DNA from 2 places in the Lentibacillus daqui genome. Region 1 is predicted to be linked to the other one. Evidence: predicted binding sites of a transcription regulator. Region 1 holds the regulator's gene; the other holds the start of a gene.

The links. Region 1 encodes LexA, which represses DNA repair genes until DNA is damaged. Its sites were predicted from a motif close to CGAACATATGTTCG; they were not measured.
Region 2: a site for LexA is predicted at 5,512-5,525, ahead of O2S85_RS11905 (RpnC/YadD family protein). Genes of this name have one in related genera too.

What each region holds. Positions count from the first base shown of each region.
Region 1 covers NZ_CP114176.1:1,941,217-1,949,541, forward strand. Annotated here, with positions in the region: gene O2S85_RS09845 (CcdC family protein) at 1-435, opposite strand, end outside; gene O2S85_RS09850 (cytochrome c biogenesis CcdA family protein) at 586-1,290, opposite strand; gene O2S85_RS09855 (YneF family protein) at 1,658-1,882, opposite strand; gene sirA (sporulation inhibitor of replication protein SirA) at 1,927-2,385, opposite strand; gene tkt (transketolase) at 2,552-4,555, opposite strand; gene O2S85_RS09870 (DUF896 domain-containing protein) at 4,732-4,965, opposite strand; gene O2S85_RS09875 (YneB family resolvase-like protein) at 5,054-5,692, opposite strand; gene lexA (transcriptional repressor LexA) at 5,987-6,610, shown strand; gene O2S85_RS09885 (hypothetical protein) at 6,660-6,797, opposite strand; gene O2S85_RS09890 (hypothetical protein) at 6,896-7,231, opposite strand; gene O2S85_RS09895 (hypothetical protein) at 7,700-8,008, shown strand.
Region 2 covers NZ_CP114176.1:2,359,423-2,367,747, reverse strand. Annotated here, with positions in the region: gene O2S85_RS11935 (hypothetical protein) at 206-631, shown strand; gene O2S85_RS11930 (IS3 family transposase) at 555-1,463, opposite strand; gene O2S85_RS11925 (HTH domain-containing protein) at 1,484-1,927, opposite strand; gene O2S85_RS11920 (EamA family transporter) at 2,656-3,519, opposite strand; gene O2S85_RS11915 (3-hydroxybutyrate dehydrogenase) at 3,631-4,410, shown strand; gene O2S85_RS11910 (RpnC/YadD family protein) at 4,457-5,164, opposite strand; gene O2S85_RS11905 (RpnC/YadD family protein) at 5,106-5,459, opposite strand; gene O2S85_RS11900 (Rpn family recombination-promoting nuclease/putative transposase) at 5,805-6,641, shown strand; gene O2S85_RS11895 (hypothetical protein) at 6,779-7,045, shown strand; gene O2S85_RS11890 (hypothetical protein) at 7,071-7,388, opposite strand; gene O2S85_RS11885 (HAD family hydrolase) at 7,644-8,325, shown strand, end outside.

The sequences.
Region 1 (8,325 bases):
TTTATAAAGCATGGCCAGCCGCCAGGAAACAATCATACCGAACGCAAGCAAAAAGAACATTCCGCTCGTTTCTCCCAACGAAATCGTACTGCCGATAATCAATTTAATCACCATACGTACCGCTAGCAGACCAAATAAAATAAAAACGAATGATCTGGACGGGATCAGGTAAATGTCATCCTCTTTAATTTCAAATTTCGATGTTTTAATTAGAAATATCGAAAATATCATCCCAACTATTAATGCTTCCAACACTTGTACCCATGGAACCCGAAATTCCGGAATAAAAAACATACAGGCACCCGTGCTCATAAAAATCGGTGGTAAAATAATTTTTTTCACTGACGCCGGCTTTTTTGAAGCCTTCAAGCGAACAAATATCATGGTAATAGCCATAAAACAGGCAACAAGCGTACTTGCTATAACCCAAAACATGTAAATCAACTCTTTCTTAGGTTACGAATTTATCCAATATGAACAGCAATTATAACCTTTTCCGTCTGCAGTTTGAACCTTGTGCAGATCTAAGTTTACATATGAATAGATATAGTTATATAATAATACAGTTTAATGGAAAAATCCATTTTAAAAACCAGTAAAACCGAACCAGCCGGCTAAGAATGACGTTAATTTAGTCATTAGGTCAAAAAACAAAGCTATTCCCATAAAAATCATAATATACCCACCAATTTTTACCAGAATGGGACTATTACGTTTGATCCAGTTCAATTTACCAATAAAGAAAGATAAAATCAGAAATGGAAGTGAAAAACCTAAGATATAACCGATCATCATTATCATACCAATATCCGGGTTCTGGGCTGCCAAAGTAATGACAATTCCTAAAATCGGACCCATGCATGGTTGCCATCCCAATGAAAAAGCAAGTCCTATCAGAAAAGAACCAATATAACCAGCTGGGCGATTTTTAAACGTAATCCTCCTGTCCTTCATCAAGAAATCAAATCGGAGTATACCAACAATCACCAGGCCGAAAAAGACAATCAGAATCGCACCAATTTGACGAATGACATCTTTATAAGTGATTAGGAATTCGGATATGGCGGAAGTTGCAAACCCTAACGTAATAAAGACACAGGAAAAACCCAGCAAGAAGAAAATGGTATGTAAAACACTTTTCGTATTAAATTTTTTACTATCATCCTTTAAATCCGATACACTCATACCTGTTATATAGGATAAAAAGGCTGGATAAAGTGGAAGTACACAGGGTGAAATAAAGGATAAAAATCCGGCACCGAATGCAATAAAAATGTTTATATCAGACATAATAATCCTCCCAGCAACCTTTTACTTCTTCATTTTACCAGATTCTGACCTGTGGCAAAGCATTTGAATTTGACAATTAACCAAAACTTTTCGGGCTCATGTTTTGAAGTAGGTTATTTTATTATATGATCATCATTTTATCTGCAATGATTTTTTGTTATTTGGATTCGTTTTTAATTCAAGAATAACATTTTCCGGATCAATTATTCTCCAACTGATATCAAAAGCCACTTCCTTCTGTCTTTCACCGAACAGAAAAAGTGGCTTCCAAGAATAACCATATATTTGTATAATGGCTAAGAAAAAATCAAATATGAATTCCGGCAATAAATGCAATTACAAAACGTTTTATCTTTTTAAGGAAACGTTATTTTTTCTCCTGCTGATTATTCATTGCACGCATCATTTGATTGATTTTCTTCTGTGATGGTTTCTGACCCATTTGCATCATTAGTGTTCGAAGCATTTGCTCATTAATTGGCGGGTTCTTCTTCAAATAATTCATCAAATATTTTCTGGCGATAAAAAATCCAAGAGCGACACCAGCAATTAGAGCAACAATAGCAATTAACACGACCCAAATTGTGCTCATGCAAGCTTTCCTCCTTCAAGTTGTCTCCCATACAGTATAGTAAATCAAGAGGAAGAATACAATACTTGTCCATGCAAATGCGCGCTTTCTGTAGGAACAGGGTCTACCCATCCATAATTACCCCAGTCGTTGCGAATGGTAAACAAGAACGGATAAAATGTTCGAAGCGCCGGGAACAATAAATCTTCCGCATCGTGTAAAGTGTCACACCGAAAGTTTATCTGTTTTTCGTACATATGTAAAACAATATGTGACGATTCACCGCTTATTTCCACATACGTACCATGGTCGATAAGTGTTTGCTGTGGTTGCAAGTTACGTTTTAAGTGGGTTACCAATGAGGCGGTGGAAAAAGCATTGGTTATAAAATGGTATTGTTTGTGAAGATCCGCATCTTCTGCATGATTCTTATACTCCTTAAAAAAACGATATAATATGCCACTGTTATGGAAATATCGATAGGCAAATTCTTTCTTGATCCAATAGATCGAATAATGTCCCAATGAAATCCCTCCTCTTTTATTCTATTATACGCACGCTCTATGAAAATAATGTCAATCCGTGAAGCAAAATAATACTAGTTTTGTCGAGCGGCATAAAAGTAGAGGAAAGATTAAAAAAACAGGTACCCCGGCACAAAAGCAGGTTACCTGTTTTTACTTTCGCTATTTATTTTACTAGTTTTTCGACTTCCTCAACAACACGGTTAACTGTAAACCCATATTCTTCAATGACTGTTTCCCCTTTTGCGGAGGCACCAAAACGGTCAATGCCAAGTACTGTTCCATGATCACCGACATAACGATCCCAGCCAAATGCGGAGGCCATTTCGATGCCAATACGAGCTTTTACATCTTTTGGAATGACTTCGTTCTTATATGCATCATCTTGTTGTTCGAAACGATCCCATGAAGGCATGCTGACAACACTTACGTCAATGCCTTTTGCTTGTAACGTCTCCTTTGCTTCGACAGCCAATTGCACTTCTGAACCGGTTGCAAGCAGTAGCGCATCTGGTGTATCCTTGGTTGCTTTACTGATCACATATGCACCTTTCTTAACACCTTCATACGCACGTTCTTTTGTACCTTCCAGGGTTGGCAATCCCTGTCTTGTCAGCACAAGAGCCGTTGGCTGATCATGTGATTCGAGTGCCAGACGCCATGCAGCTTGTGTTTCATTACCATCTGCCGGCCGGATTAAAGAAAGTCCTGGCATAGCTCGCATCGCAGCCAATTGTTCGATCGGTTCATGCGTCGGACCATCTTCCCCAACTGCAATCGAATCATGAGTGAATACATATGTTACCGGCATATGCATAATCGATGCCAGACGAACAGCTGGACGTAAATAGTCACTAAACACAAAGAATGTGCCGGCAAATACTTTCAATCCGCCATGTAATGCCATTCCGTTCAAAGCTGCTGCCATTGCGTGTTCCCGAACACCAAACCAAATATTGCGTCCCGCATAATCATTACGCGAAAAATCCGCTTCTTCTTTTATCGTTGTCTTATTGGAACCGGCTAAATCAGCACTTCCGCCAAAGAAATATGGTACGGATTTGGCAATCGCGTTTAACACCTCTCCAGAAGAAGCCCTTGTAGCCAATTTATCTTTTCCCGGTTCATATACTGGAAGATCTTTATCCCAATTTGCAGGCAACTCACCTTTCATCGCTTTCTCAAGTTGATCAGCCAATTCAGGATATACTTCTTTATATTTAGCAAATAGGTCATTCCAAGCTTGTTCTGTTTTTTCACCTTTTTTAACGATTTTTTCATTAAAGTCGGCGTACACTTCTTCTGGAACGTGGAATGCGTCATGCTCCCACTGATAAAATTCTTTCGTTAATTTTGCTTCATCGGAACCGAGTGGAGCGCCGTGAGAAGCTGCGGAATTTGATTTATTCGGTGCTCCATACCCGATAACAGTTTTAACCTCAATTAACGTTGGCTGATCGGTAATTTCCTTCGCCTCGGTAATTGCCTGCCGCAACGCATTCACATCATTACCATCCTCTACCGTCATCACATGCCAGCCATACGCTTTAAAACGCTCTTGGGTATTATCGGAAAAGGAGCGGTTTAGTTCACCGTCCAGGGAAATATCATTCGAATCATATAGAGCAATTAATTTACCTAAACGAAGATGTCCGGCTAAAGATGCTGCTTCATGTGAAATGCCTTCCATCAGATCGCCATCACTGACTAATGCGTAAGTATAATGATCGATTATATCAAAATCATCTTTATTATAAGTGGCTGCCAGATGTGCTTCAGCCATTGCCATACCAACCGACATGGCAATTCCTTGTCCTAATGGGCCTGTTGTTGCTTCTACACCGTCTGTATGATGGACTTCCGGATGTCCCGGTGTTTTGGAGCCCCACTGACGAAAACCTTTTAAATCATCGATGGATACATCATAGCCGGATAAATGTAATAAACCATATAACAGCATTGAACCATGTCCTGCTGAAAGAACAAAACGATCGCGGTTAAACCATTTTGAATGTTTCGGGTTATGATTCATAAAATCAGTCCATAATGTATATGCCATCGGTGCTGCACCCATTGGCAAACCAGGATGGCCGGAATTAGCATTCTCAATGGCATCAATTGCTAATGTACGTATTGTATTAATGGATAATTGTTCTACATTTTTTGACATGCGTGCTCTCCTTCCGTTTCTACAAATAATTGTATCTCTTCCTATTCTATAATGAAGTTCATATTCTCACAAGTATAAGGGGATGTTCAAAAAGTCCAAGTGACCTTTGCATTAAAGGACCCAGACTAAGTGCCCGATCCTCTTTGTCCTTTTTTGAACACGTTTTATCATGTTAATTAGTGCTTCTTTTCTCGCTCTTGCATATCACGTAATTTTTGCGGAGTCACGTCATTACCTGCAGGATCCACAACTGTCATTGATTTTAACTGGTTTTTAAACGATTTACGGACGTTTTGCAAATATTCCTGTCTTAGCGCTTGACGTTCTTTTTGCTCTTTATCAGTTAATCCTGCTGTTTTCGCTTTATGAGCCAATTCATTAATTCGATTCAGCTTTTCTTTTGATATCATAAAAGAGATCCTCCTCCAAAGCATGTAAGAACCAAGGACAAACCTACATGTCCTTGGTTTCCCATCATACCCTTCCTGGCAAGTACTTTCAAGTGTTGAGATGCTCCTTATACCTTCTATGTACCGTTGCTTTGGAGACGGAATATCCCATCCCGTTTAATGTATGAGCGATTTCTTCAAAAGTTAGCTTCTTTTGCCGTAACCGTATTACTTCTTCAATTGGAAAAGTTTTTCGTTCCCGTCCTGGTGCCTGATTTCGATTGGTCAGATTTTTACTCGGATCATACCCTTCACTGATTGCCTTTCTCATGCCACGTTTAATTTTGCTATTGTGGATCTGGCGCTGGTATTCCTCGACAATACCAACAATCTTTAGAACCATGGAATCTGATTCCGACAGTTCCAGCTGTCCCCCATGAATCGCCGTATAAATAGAAATGTTGAGTTTGCTTAACTGGTGAAATAAAGCGATTTTCGTATTGCCTCTCCCCAACCTCGTTTCATCTTGAATGAGTAAACAATCTGCCTTGTCGGCTGAAAAGAGGTCAAGCAATTGAAATATACCGTCCCGATCAATTGCATATCCACTTGCCTGTTCTGCAATGACTTGAACAACCGAAAAATCATAAGCTTTTGCAAGTTGTAAAAGCTCTTGTTTTTGCCTGTTTAATGATGTTTCCTGTGTCTCCTTATTCGTACTAATCCGGCAGTATAGAATCGCCCTCACTTAAAAACACCTTCATCCTTTATTATAACCTATGCACTCATAATTAGGGAAAAATATAAAAACCCTAATGTGAAAGCAAAAGTCACTAAATAGAATACATCGGTCTTGGTAAGTTTTTCAAACATATCAATCCGCTCCTTCTCAACAAATAAGAACTATTGTTCGCTGTAGTTAATAATTAGTTTATATCAGAACATACGATCTTGTCAACATTTTTTCGAACGAATGTTTGATAAATTTATACTACAATGATAAACTAGTATTAATAAATCCTATGCGAGAGGAGTTAGTTCCATGACCAAGCTGTCCAAAAGACAACAGATGATCCTGGATTTCATTAAAGATGAGGTTAACAAGAAAGGGTATCCGCCATCTGTCCGCGAAATAGCAGGTGCTGTTGGGCTTGCATCGAGTTCAACAGTTCACGGCCATTTGGCAAGAATTGAAAGTAAAGGTTATATTCGACGTGACCCTACCAAACCAAGGGCCATTGAAATTTTAGATCCATTTGAAGAAAACAATATTCCAAAAGATGAAGCGCGATATGCTCCGGTTATTGGTAAAGTTACAGCTGGTATCCCGATTACTGCAGTCGAAAATATTGAAGAGTTCATTCCACTGCCAAGTTCAAGCGCAGGACCGGATGAGAGTTTATATGTGCTGGTCATCGAAGGGGAAAGTATGATTGAAGCCGGTATATTGGATGGGGATAAAGTCATCGTCAAACAACAAAACACTGCCCAAAACGGTGACATTGTGGTAGCCATGACTGATGAGGATGAAGCAACAGTTAAACGATTTTTCAAGGAAAAAGACCATATCCGCCTGCAACCGGAAAATGCAACAATGGAACCGTTAATCTATCAAAATGTAACGCTTTTGGGTAAAGTAATTGGATTGTATCGGAACATTCATTAAAAAGACCCCTTGATACGTTATCAATGTATCAAGGGGTCTTACTACAATACTATTTTAACAAACCAATCCAATCCGTTCCTGTTAATTGACCACTTACAACAATACCTGCAACAAACAGGATCATGGTTATTGTAACAAACAAATAACATTCGAGCGATTCTTTCCAATATGGTTTGTTCTTTTTCATAATTATTACCCTCCATACTTGATACATATCATGAATAAACAATAAAAACTTAATCCTGGCAGAAAGCTAAAAGCACCAAGTTAAGATTTGATTTCGTATCAGGAGAGGTAATTTGATTGATACTTCTTTACGTCCAAAAACCCATACGATTCCATATCATGGGGGAGAAAATGGAATGAACGGATGATAGGTGCAGGATAATATACAATCGTTTTGTAAGGATGAGAAATTAAATCCGTTTTATATTCGTGCACAACCGGGAGTGTAGGAGTTTCCGTTATATGAGCGGCGTTGATATCTGATACGGTAGTTGCTGCACCAATTGCCGGCTCATCAATTGAGCTTACATCTATTTGTGATGTCATGTACATCGATTGACCTATTGCAAAAAACATCAACAACATGAATGCTATTGTAGCTATTTTTTGCCTCACCTTGCATCCCCCATTCCAGCAACCGGTTTTAAAAAACGGATATGTTTATTCTACCATGTAATTCATCGTTTTGGAACGTTTGCAGAATCCCCTGCTTGTAATGAATGGATGTATGATATATGAGACAATCTATTTTTTGACGTTCTTTATTTCCACTAATCATTATTTTAGTGCATGTTCAAAAAGGAGGATAAAAATGACCGAGAAGTTCTAGGCGGCGTAGCTTCGAGCACCGGAGTGTACATAAAAGGTACATGAGGAGCGGAAAAGCAAGCCAACGAGCTTCTTCAAAGGAAGGCCGACTAAAAACGGGCTTGCGCTCAGGCGTCGGCATACCCTTTTTGCAGGGGCATGTCATTTTTACCGGACTTTTTGAACATCCTCTTTTAATTACATATTTTCTTCAAATAAACAAAAACTTAACTCAAACTGCAAAAGATCATATCATTCATGTTAGGAGACAACAATATGGGATTTCCGGTGATACATACAAATTTTTGGGATGGCGTTATTGCTGTGCCACTGATCGTTATTATCACACAGCTATTTAAAATATTTCCGATACCTCGGCAGTATTTCCCGACGATTGCATCGATCCTCGGGTTTTCCATTTCTATTTTTTATAGTCACAGACATGACTTATGGGCCGGCTTTTTTATGGGTGGCTTTTATAGCGCGGCAGCCGTGGGCACCTATGCTTCATTAAAAACTTCATGGGTGACATTTAAAAATAGAAAAAAATCTGTTAGTAAGATTGACTCTCGTATAACCGAATAATTTTTCAGGATACACGAAAATGACCGTTAAATATAACGGTCATTTTCGCATTTCATTAATAGTCGGACAAATACTGTTTCCGCTCCCATGGATGAACAATCGTGCAGAATCTACAGTATTAGACTTTTTTAACCCTGTATTTAAGGGGGGGCGGTTCATCTATCTTATCAAAGTAGAACATTTGATTCCGAAAACTTCGAGGCATGAATGAGGCATGTTTTGGGGCACAATAACAAACAATGCATCGTAGCAATAATTTCGAATTAAACATACTCGCTGATACATATACTGCAATTGGAACCCCTAGATGGGATGGC
Region 2 (8,325 bases), 420 kb from region 1:
TAGTAGGGGAGTATTGCTATTAATGCGAAATAAAAAATAACCCCTCCTATGCGTTTTAAAGTGGACCCCTTGTCAAGGACACTTTGAAAAAAACCACTAACTTTTTTTGCTTGTTCCTCTTATGCTTGCTTCATAGGAGGAGCGGTGGCAAGTCCAAGCATACGCTCAAAACTAAGAGCGTGTGCTTTTGTCATCCACTAAAAATATGAAGAGACATTGTTTATCAAGTTTGGAAGCATTAGAGTTTTCTGTTTTTCAAGATGAACATGCGTTACGAATTTTCCCTAATTGGATGGTAAGATATTTTGAATCTCTCACAGAAAAGGAACAATGGCAATATTTTCTAGCCTATCGAAAAGTTGCCGATCAAATGCTATCCGAATCATATCTTATTGATCAATTAAAATGGATATTAAAGTATCCATCCATCGAATTAGAGTATGATCTATATGTGAAAGCTCGAATAGACCCTGATTTTTATGAGGAGGAAGTCTTTCTACCAGAGAAATGGACCGAACTACAAGAAAAATACGAGACACGATTCCAACAAGCAATTAGTCTTTTAGAGGAACAACAACGGGAAGATCAGGTGTCTTCACAAGATGAGCCAGAGGATACACTCCCGTTTTAATGAATTCTGCATATTGATTGGGGGATAACTTTGCGAGACCCCATTGATAGCGTTCGTTGTTGTAGTAATCCATATAGTCATCAATTTTGATAGAAAGATCCGAAAAAGTAATTATGTAGCCAAGATTCCCTAAATCATCTTTCATGTGACCAAAGAAAGATTCTTGCGGTGCATTGTCCCAACAATTCCCTCGGCGTGACATGGATTGCCGTAATTCTTTATCATTCAGTAGCGATTGAAATTGCATACTAGTGTAGTGTACGCCCTGGTCGGAATGGATCAGGGTTTTCTGTTTTTTAGGAATCGCATGATGTTCAATTAAGTATTCAATCATTTCCAAAACAAAATCCACTTCTAACGATTCACTAAGTGCATAAGAAAGAATTTGATTGGTAAACGCATCTTTTATGGTAGATAAATAGGCTTTCTGACCTCGTCCAAAGTAGAGATAGGTAATATCCGTAAGCAAGACCGTTTTGGGACCATGAGCTTTAAATTGACGATTTAAATGATTAGGCTTCGTTGCATGTTCTTGCCTGGCTTTTGCCATTCGTTTGTAAGGATTAGGTTTCCTAATCGGACATATGAGATTATATTTATTCATCAGTCGTTGAATCTTCTTGCGGTTCATGACGATTCCTGTTTGAAGAAAGCGCATATAAATGCTTCTTGATCCCTTTGCATATCCGCGATATTGATAGACTTCTAGAATCAATTCAAAATCAGTGCGATCTTGTTTCTCACGCTCCTTACGCTTCTCTTCCTGCTTAAACCATGCATAATAACCTGAACGAGAAACCTGAGCAATCTCACATAACCACCTGATATTCAAGAGGTTATGATCTCTTTCCGTTAATGTTTGGATGAGTTGATATTTTTCTTGGGCAAAGCTTTGGCTGCTTTGCGATGGATAAAATTCATTTTTTTTAAAGCATCAATTTGTTGTTTTTGCAAAGCGACTTTATGTTTGAGATAGGCGATTTCTTCATCAGGTGTGCGTTCTTTCGTTTGACGGCGCCCAGAATGTTGCGTACGTAAATCCGTAAAACCTTCTGTTCTATCCGCCATTTTTCGTATCCTGCGAGAGAAACTCTTGATTCTTTCTTTCCCTATCACTTGTGTATCAAACCCTGCTTCTCTAAAGATTTGTGTAGGAAATTTCCCTTGATCTAATTCATGCATGAAATGTCGCTTATAGGCTTCAGAATAGGTAATAGCTTTGTTAGAGACCTTATCCACATAAGGATTCCTTTTTAGTTCTTCTATCTGTTTATCCGAAAAATAATGCACACCCATGTGATCAACTCCCACTTATAATATTTTAAAATGATTATTCAGATGAAATGAACCATTTATGCATAGTTTTGAGCCATAGGTTGCAGAAAATGGAGCCCCCTAATGGAAAACCACTCTTTTAAGAAGAGATTCAGAGCCACAGCGAAAGCTGCTTGCCATTGACTGTAACGCCCGATTCTTTGCATTTGATGGAAGGGGTCGGGGGCCCCGCCAGCAAATGCTTAGAATCGGTTTGTCCGTGTTATCATATTTGAGCAGGTGTGCCTATTTGGCATTATTTATGACAGACCTGCGATTATTCCTCAACACGGACAAAAGTTAAGTCAATGGTGGCGGACTATAGTATTTATGCTAGTTATGTGGCCGTGTCTCTCCTTTCCACAGTTATTGGCTCAAACATCCGCATTCAGTGGATCAAAAGTCCGCACTGCTGGCTCAAACTGGTCGCAATACTCATAAAATAAGTATACGACAAAGAACCCTATAAAACGGAACGGATAAGTAGTTTTTTATCCGTGTCTGTTTTATAGGGTTCAGTTTATTTTGAAGGGCGTGGAGGGATTATTTTTCTCTAGCTGCCTGACCCCTCTTGATGGGGTTCAGTCTATTATGACCGTTCCATGTTATGGCATGGAGTAAATTCCACCTTATCACTTAATTGTACCAAACTTTTTATAAATTTTCGGACTTTATTTACAAATGATCAATCTTTATTATAATTATCAAACTCACCCGGAAAACGTTAGGGCAATAATCCCGATTACCATCATACCAGAAGCTATCACTCTGCGTATGCCAAATCCTTCACGCAATAGGTACGTCCCCATGATCGCGCCAATCAGAATACTGACTTCCCGGACGGGTGCGACGTGACTGACCGGTGTAAACATCATGGTTGTCAAAATGAGGATGTAAGCCAATGGATTTAGGATTCCTACACCAATCGCTTCTTTACGGTGTTGGCGCCAATCAGCTTTAACCTGGCTCCAATGTTTCTTGGCGACAGGGCTCAGCAGTAAAAATTGCGCAACAATACTTGCATACTCCAGCAATAACGGCTGCACATAAACAACACTAACCGCTCCCTTATCCAACAGCGTATATCCGGCAATCATCACACCGATCAATAATCCATACCCAATCGGCAGCAGTGAATTGGCCTTTCTAATAACCTGAAAACCGCCGGAGAGAATAAACACACTAACCACAATCAAAGCAACCCCGATGACACCAACCCAGTTGAGCCGCTCATTAAATAAAAAAATGGCAAAAATGGCGACAAGTAATGGCCCTGTTCCTCTGGCGATTGGATAAATGACGGAAAGATCACCAACTTTGTAACCTTTCTGCAAGGTAACGGAATAAGCCAAATGCAGGATGGCACTGCCAATGATAAATAATCCCTCCATCCAGCCAAGATTGATATGTTGATAGAAAAAGAAGACCATGATAATGGGAGCATAAATGATTGTACTCACTGCCAGATAAAGCCAAACGAAGGTGGAGCCACTATCAGAACGTTTGGCAAGATAATTCCATGTGGCGTGCATACATGCAGAAAGAATAATCAGGAAAAATGCGAATAAGGACATGTTTAAAAACTCCTTTGTAAGAATCTGCTCCAAAGATATGTTTTCATTTTAGTATAATTGGGAATAAAATAAAAGGTTATATGATTTGAACAGGAAAAAGGGGCTGTATTCATGTTTGTCGATGATAAGGTTGTGTTTATTACTGGTGCTGCCAGTGGTATTGGTTATCAAATTGGTGAAGCGTTTGTCAAGGACGGTGCCAAGGTTGTTTTCTCTGATATAAACAAAGAAAAATTACAGAAAGTCACAACAGACCTTAGCGGAAAAGAATACGAATGTTTTGGTGTCAAATGTGATGTTACGAAAGAAGATGAGCTCACTGCAGCCATTGATCAAACGGTTGACTGTTACGGTCGGCTGGATATTCTGATTAATAATGCCGGCATGCAGCATATTGCGCCAATTGAAGATTTTCCAACCGAAAAATTCGAATTTATTACCAAATTGATGCTTGTTGCTCCGTTTATGGCAATTAAACATGTATTTCCAATTATGAAAAAACAAGGATACGGACGAATTATAAATATGGCATCGATTAATGGTGTCATTGGTTTTGCTGGTAAAGCTGCCTATAACAGTGCCAAGCATGGTTTGATTGGGTTAACAAAAGTAGCTGCATTAGAGGGAGCGGAGGACGGCATAACTGTTAATGCCATATGTCCCGGCTATGTTGATACACCGCTTGTCAGAAACCAAATGGAAGATTTAGCAGCCAGCCGAAATGTTTCGGTTGAAAAGGTCTTGGAGGAAGTCCTTTATCCGTTAATTCCGCAAAAACGCCTGCTTGATGTACAGGAAATTGCCGACTACGCATTGTACCTGGCCAGTGATAAGGCAAAAGGGGTGACAGGCCAGGCAGTGTTGTTGGATGGCGGATATACGGCGCAATAGTTTTGGTAAACAAGCTGGATTTACTGCCAGCTTCGTTTACCATTAATTAGTCAAGTGATTTTTTTAACGATTCGATTTCTTCAAGGGATAGTTCGGTTAATTCCATGATTTTTTCATCGGAAAAGCCATCATGTATTAATTTTTTTGCGATGTCTTTTCGTTCCTTTTTAACGCCTTCTTCCATACCCTTTTCCATTCCTTTTTCAAGGCCAAGTCTCTCATATTCCTTAAAGATCGCTGCTAGTGTTGGTGAAGCTTCCATATTCCCGGCTTGCATATTCTCAATCTCCTCCTTTTCCACAAAATCAGTAATGTTATGTTCCAATTTTTGTTGAAGATCTTTGGGTATTTTAAGCAAATAATCGATGAAGTAAAATAAAGCATACAAATACAAACGTGGTTTTTCCTGTTCATTTGAAAATTGGTTTATAATTTGTGTCATTAGCTCCTGTTTAAAATTAAATTTTTCATTCGGGTCGTTCTTGTGTTCATTGGCATATTTGACAGCAATCACTGCAGCTGCAAGTGGATTGGTTGACTGTTCAAGTTCTTCTATACTGTGATCACGAAATTTGTAAGTATTGTAAGCGTAATGAAGCTTTGTACTGTAAAAAGAATAATAAAAATGATCACGGTATTGTGATTCCTGCTCCGATGTTAGAAGGGCAATAGCATATATCTCTTCGCCATGTTTGTCATAAATACGGTAAAAAATAACGAAACATACGCTTTGTGAATTGTTCACTTTCCTCATCTTGAACCTCAATATGGATTAGAATCCACTTATCTTTCCCATTTTTTAATGTTACTTGAACAAGTTGGTCGGTATAATTTCGCCCCTCTAAACTATCAATAATCATCCTATGAAATTCCTGCTTCAAAAAATCCGGCGCTTTGGTAAAGTCAATTTCCGGGTACAAATCAGGTGCAAAAAATTCCATGAATTCCTCGAACAATTGCTCAATCAACTTTTTCCATAGTCCATCATAATCTGGCGGGCTCTCATGATAAGATTCTTTTTCCTCGAGTACGATATCATTTGCCATCATTTTACCACATCCTTTTTGCATTGCCTAATGATGAAGTTAATCCTATTATATACGAACAAACGTTTCTCATCAATAGTTATTTAAATTTTTAAATTAGTCAGTTGCATAATGGCTCATTATTGGTATAATAGACCTAACCACACGACATATTCCTACATTACGCCACGAATAACCTCAATTGAGCAAGGGAAATCTAGTTAAATTTTACCATTATTGAAACAAAACAATTTGGGTGGGAGGAAGGGAAATGGGAGTTTACGTTTTTGTGGATATTTTACCCGTGATTGCCTAGGCTAGATGATCTAACAATGTCGGACATATAAACGAAAACGGGAGAGGATATGCATGGAAAGATTGAATCCATTGAATGACGTAGCGTTTAAAACAATATTCACCGATGAAGTGCTATTAAAGTCTCTTTTGAACGCCATATTGGATTTTGAAATTTCCAGTATAAGGCTTGCAGAAAATGAGGTGTTACCCGTAACAAAAGATGACAAACTGGGTATACTGGATATTAAAGCCTACACTGATTTGGGTGAAAAAATAAATATTGAGGTCCAGCTTGCAAATCAGTATAATATAAGTGAGAGGATTTTGTATTATTGGTCAAAATTATTTACTGCCGGATTTAAGAAAAGCAGGGATTATAAGGAGTTAACAAGGACAGTTTCCATAAGTCTTTTGGGATATAATGTTAATAATGAAGCTGATTTTCACTCTTGTTATCAACTATTAAACAGAAAGACAAAAAAACTTTTGACCAATAAATTGGAGATCCATTTCATTGAGACATTAAAATTCATGAAATTGATAGAAAACATAGACCTTAAAAATCCTCTGCACCGCTGGTTGATCTTTTTAAAAAGTGAAGACAAAATGCTTTTAGAGGAGGTAGCTGCATTGGATAAAAATATCGCTGAAGCAGAAGAAAAGCTATTTGCGCTTAACCTTGATAAAAACCTCAAAGAAGCATATGATGCCAGGGAAAGAGAAATAAATGACGAAATAACCCGTATGCGCGGAGCAAGAGATGAAGGGAAAGAAGAAGGAAAAAGAGAAGGAAAAAAAGAAGGAAAAAGAGAAGGGCAAAAAGAAATAGTAGAAGCAATGAGAAAACATGGTGTTACGGATGAAGATATTAAAAAAATGACCGGAATAGACCCTTCCGAATTAAGTTAAAATGACAAAAGGCTGCTCCAAGAGGTTAAAATCGTGAACATTTGGAGCAGCTTCTTATTTTATCACAATAGTAAATGCACCGCTGGTTGACTTTTTAAAAAAGTGAAGACAAAATGCTTTTAGAGGAGGTAGCTGCATTGGATAAAAATATCGCTGAAGCAGAAGAAAAGCTATTTGCACTTAACCTTGATAAAGACCTCAAAGAAGCATATGATGCCAGGGAAAGAGAAATAAATGACGAAATAACCCGTATGCGCGGAGCAAGAGATGAAGGGAAAGAAGAAGGAAAAAGAGAAGGAAAAAAAGAAGGGCAAAAAGAAATAGTAGAAGCAATGAGAAAACATGGTGTTACGGATGAAGATATTAAAAAAATGACCGGAATAGACCCTTCCGAATTAAGTTAAAATGACAACAGGCTGCTCCAAAAGGTCAAAAAATCGTGATCATGGGCAGCCTTTTAATAATCGGCGATCTCAACCTAATCGTGCTGTCAGCCGCATCAGTTCCCACTCGTTTTTGATTATTCACTACGATTATAATGTCACCGGATGCAATATCTGACATATACCTCTCAATCTGTTTATCTGTGACACCCAGGCTGCCTAGTTTTTCTTTCATATCTTTTGAAGGGTTGGAGTCGCCGGAGAAAAGATTCTTCATCTTGTTGGCAAAGGAAAGGTCATCATGATTTGTAGTATGGTTATTTACTACATGTGCATCAATTCGGTTCTTTAAATCATCTCTCATACTTTCATTAGCAAAAATGAAGATGTGATCGTTTTTAAAAACCTTTTAACCCGAGAACATTGGCAGTATTTACGGTATCTTCTTTGATGCGAAATGGTCCATAAATTTCATAGGCCATACTTTTCACCTCCTATGTGGATTTCTTTCATTTTATTACCGTGAAAGCCATTTCATGAATTGTTTTATAAAACAAAAAAGGAATTGGGGGAATCCATGGCGAATTATGTAATGATAGAGGTGAAAGGGGCGTTTTTTATGCTAAAGGCAATTTTATTTGATTTGGATGATACATTATTATGGGACGACAAAAGTGTCAATGAAGCATTCCGGGCGACATGTAAACTAGCGGAAGATAAATATCATATTGACCCCGGTCAGCTGGAAGAAAAAGTGAAAAGAAGTGCCCGCGCGTTGTTTGCTTCCTACGATACATATGATTTCGCGGAGGACATTGGTATCAGCCCATTTGAGGGACTTTGGGGGAACTTTTGCGATGAGGGAGAAACATTTCAAAAATTAAAGGCGATTGCACCGACATATCGGACGGCTGCATGGACAAGAGGGCTGCAGGATATAGGGATTGATGATGAGGAGCTGGGGGAATATCTCGGGGAAACATTTCCAAAGATGCGCAAAAAAATGCCATTTGTTTATGATGATACTTTTACAGTGCTTAATCAGCTGCAAGGAAAATTTCAATTATTAATGCTAACCAATGGTTCCCCGGACTTACAACATACGAAGCTTGATCTAACCCCAAAATTGGCTACGTATTTTGATCAGATTGTGGTGTCGGGGGATTTCGGGAAAGGGAAACCGGATCCAGGAATTTTTGATTATGCGTTGGAGCGTTTGGGTGTTGCAAACGATGAGGCGATCATGGTCGGAGATAACCTGATGACCGACATACTTGGAGCTTCCCGAGCAGGAGTTGATT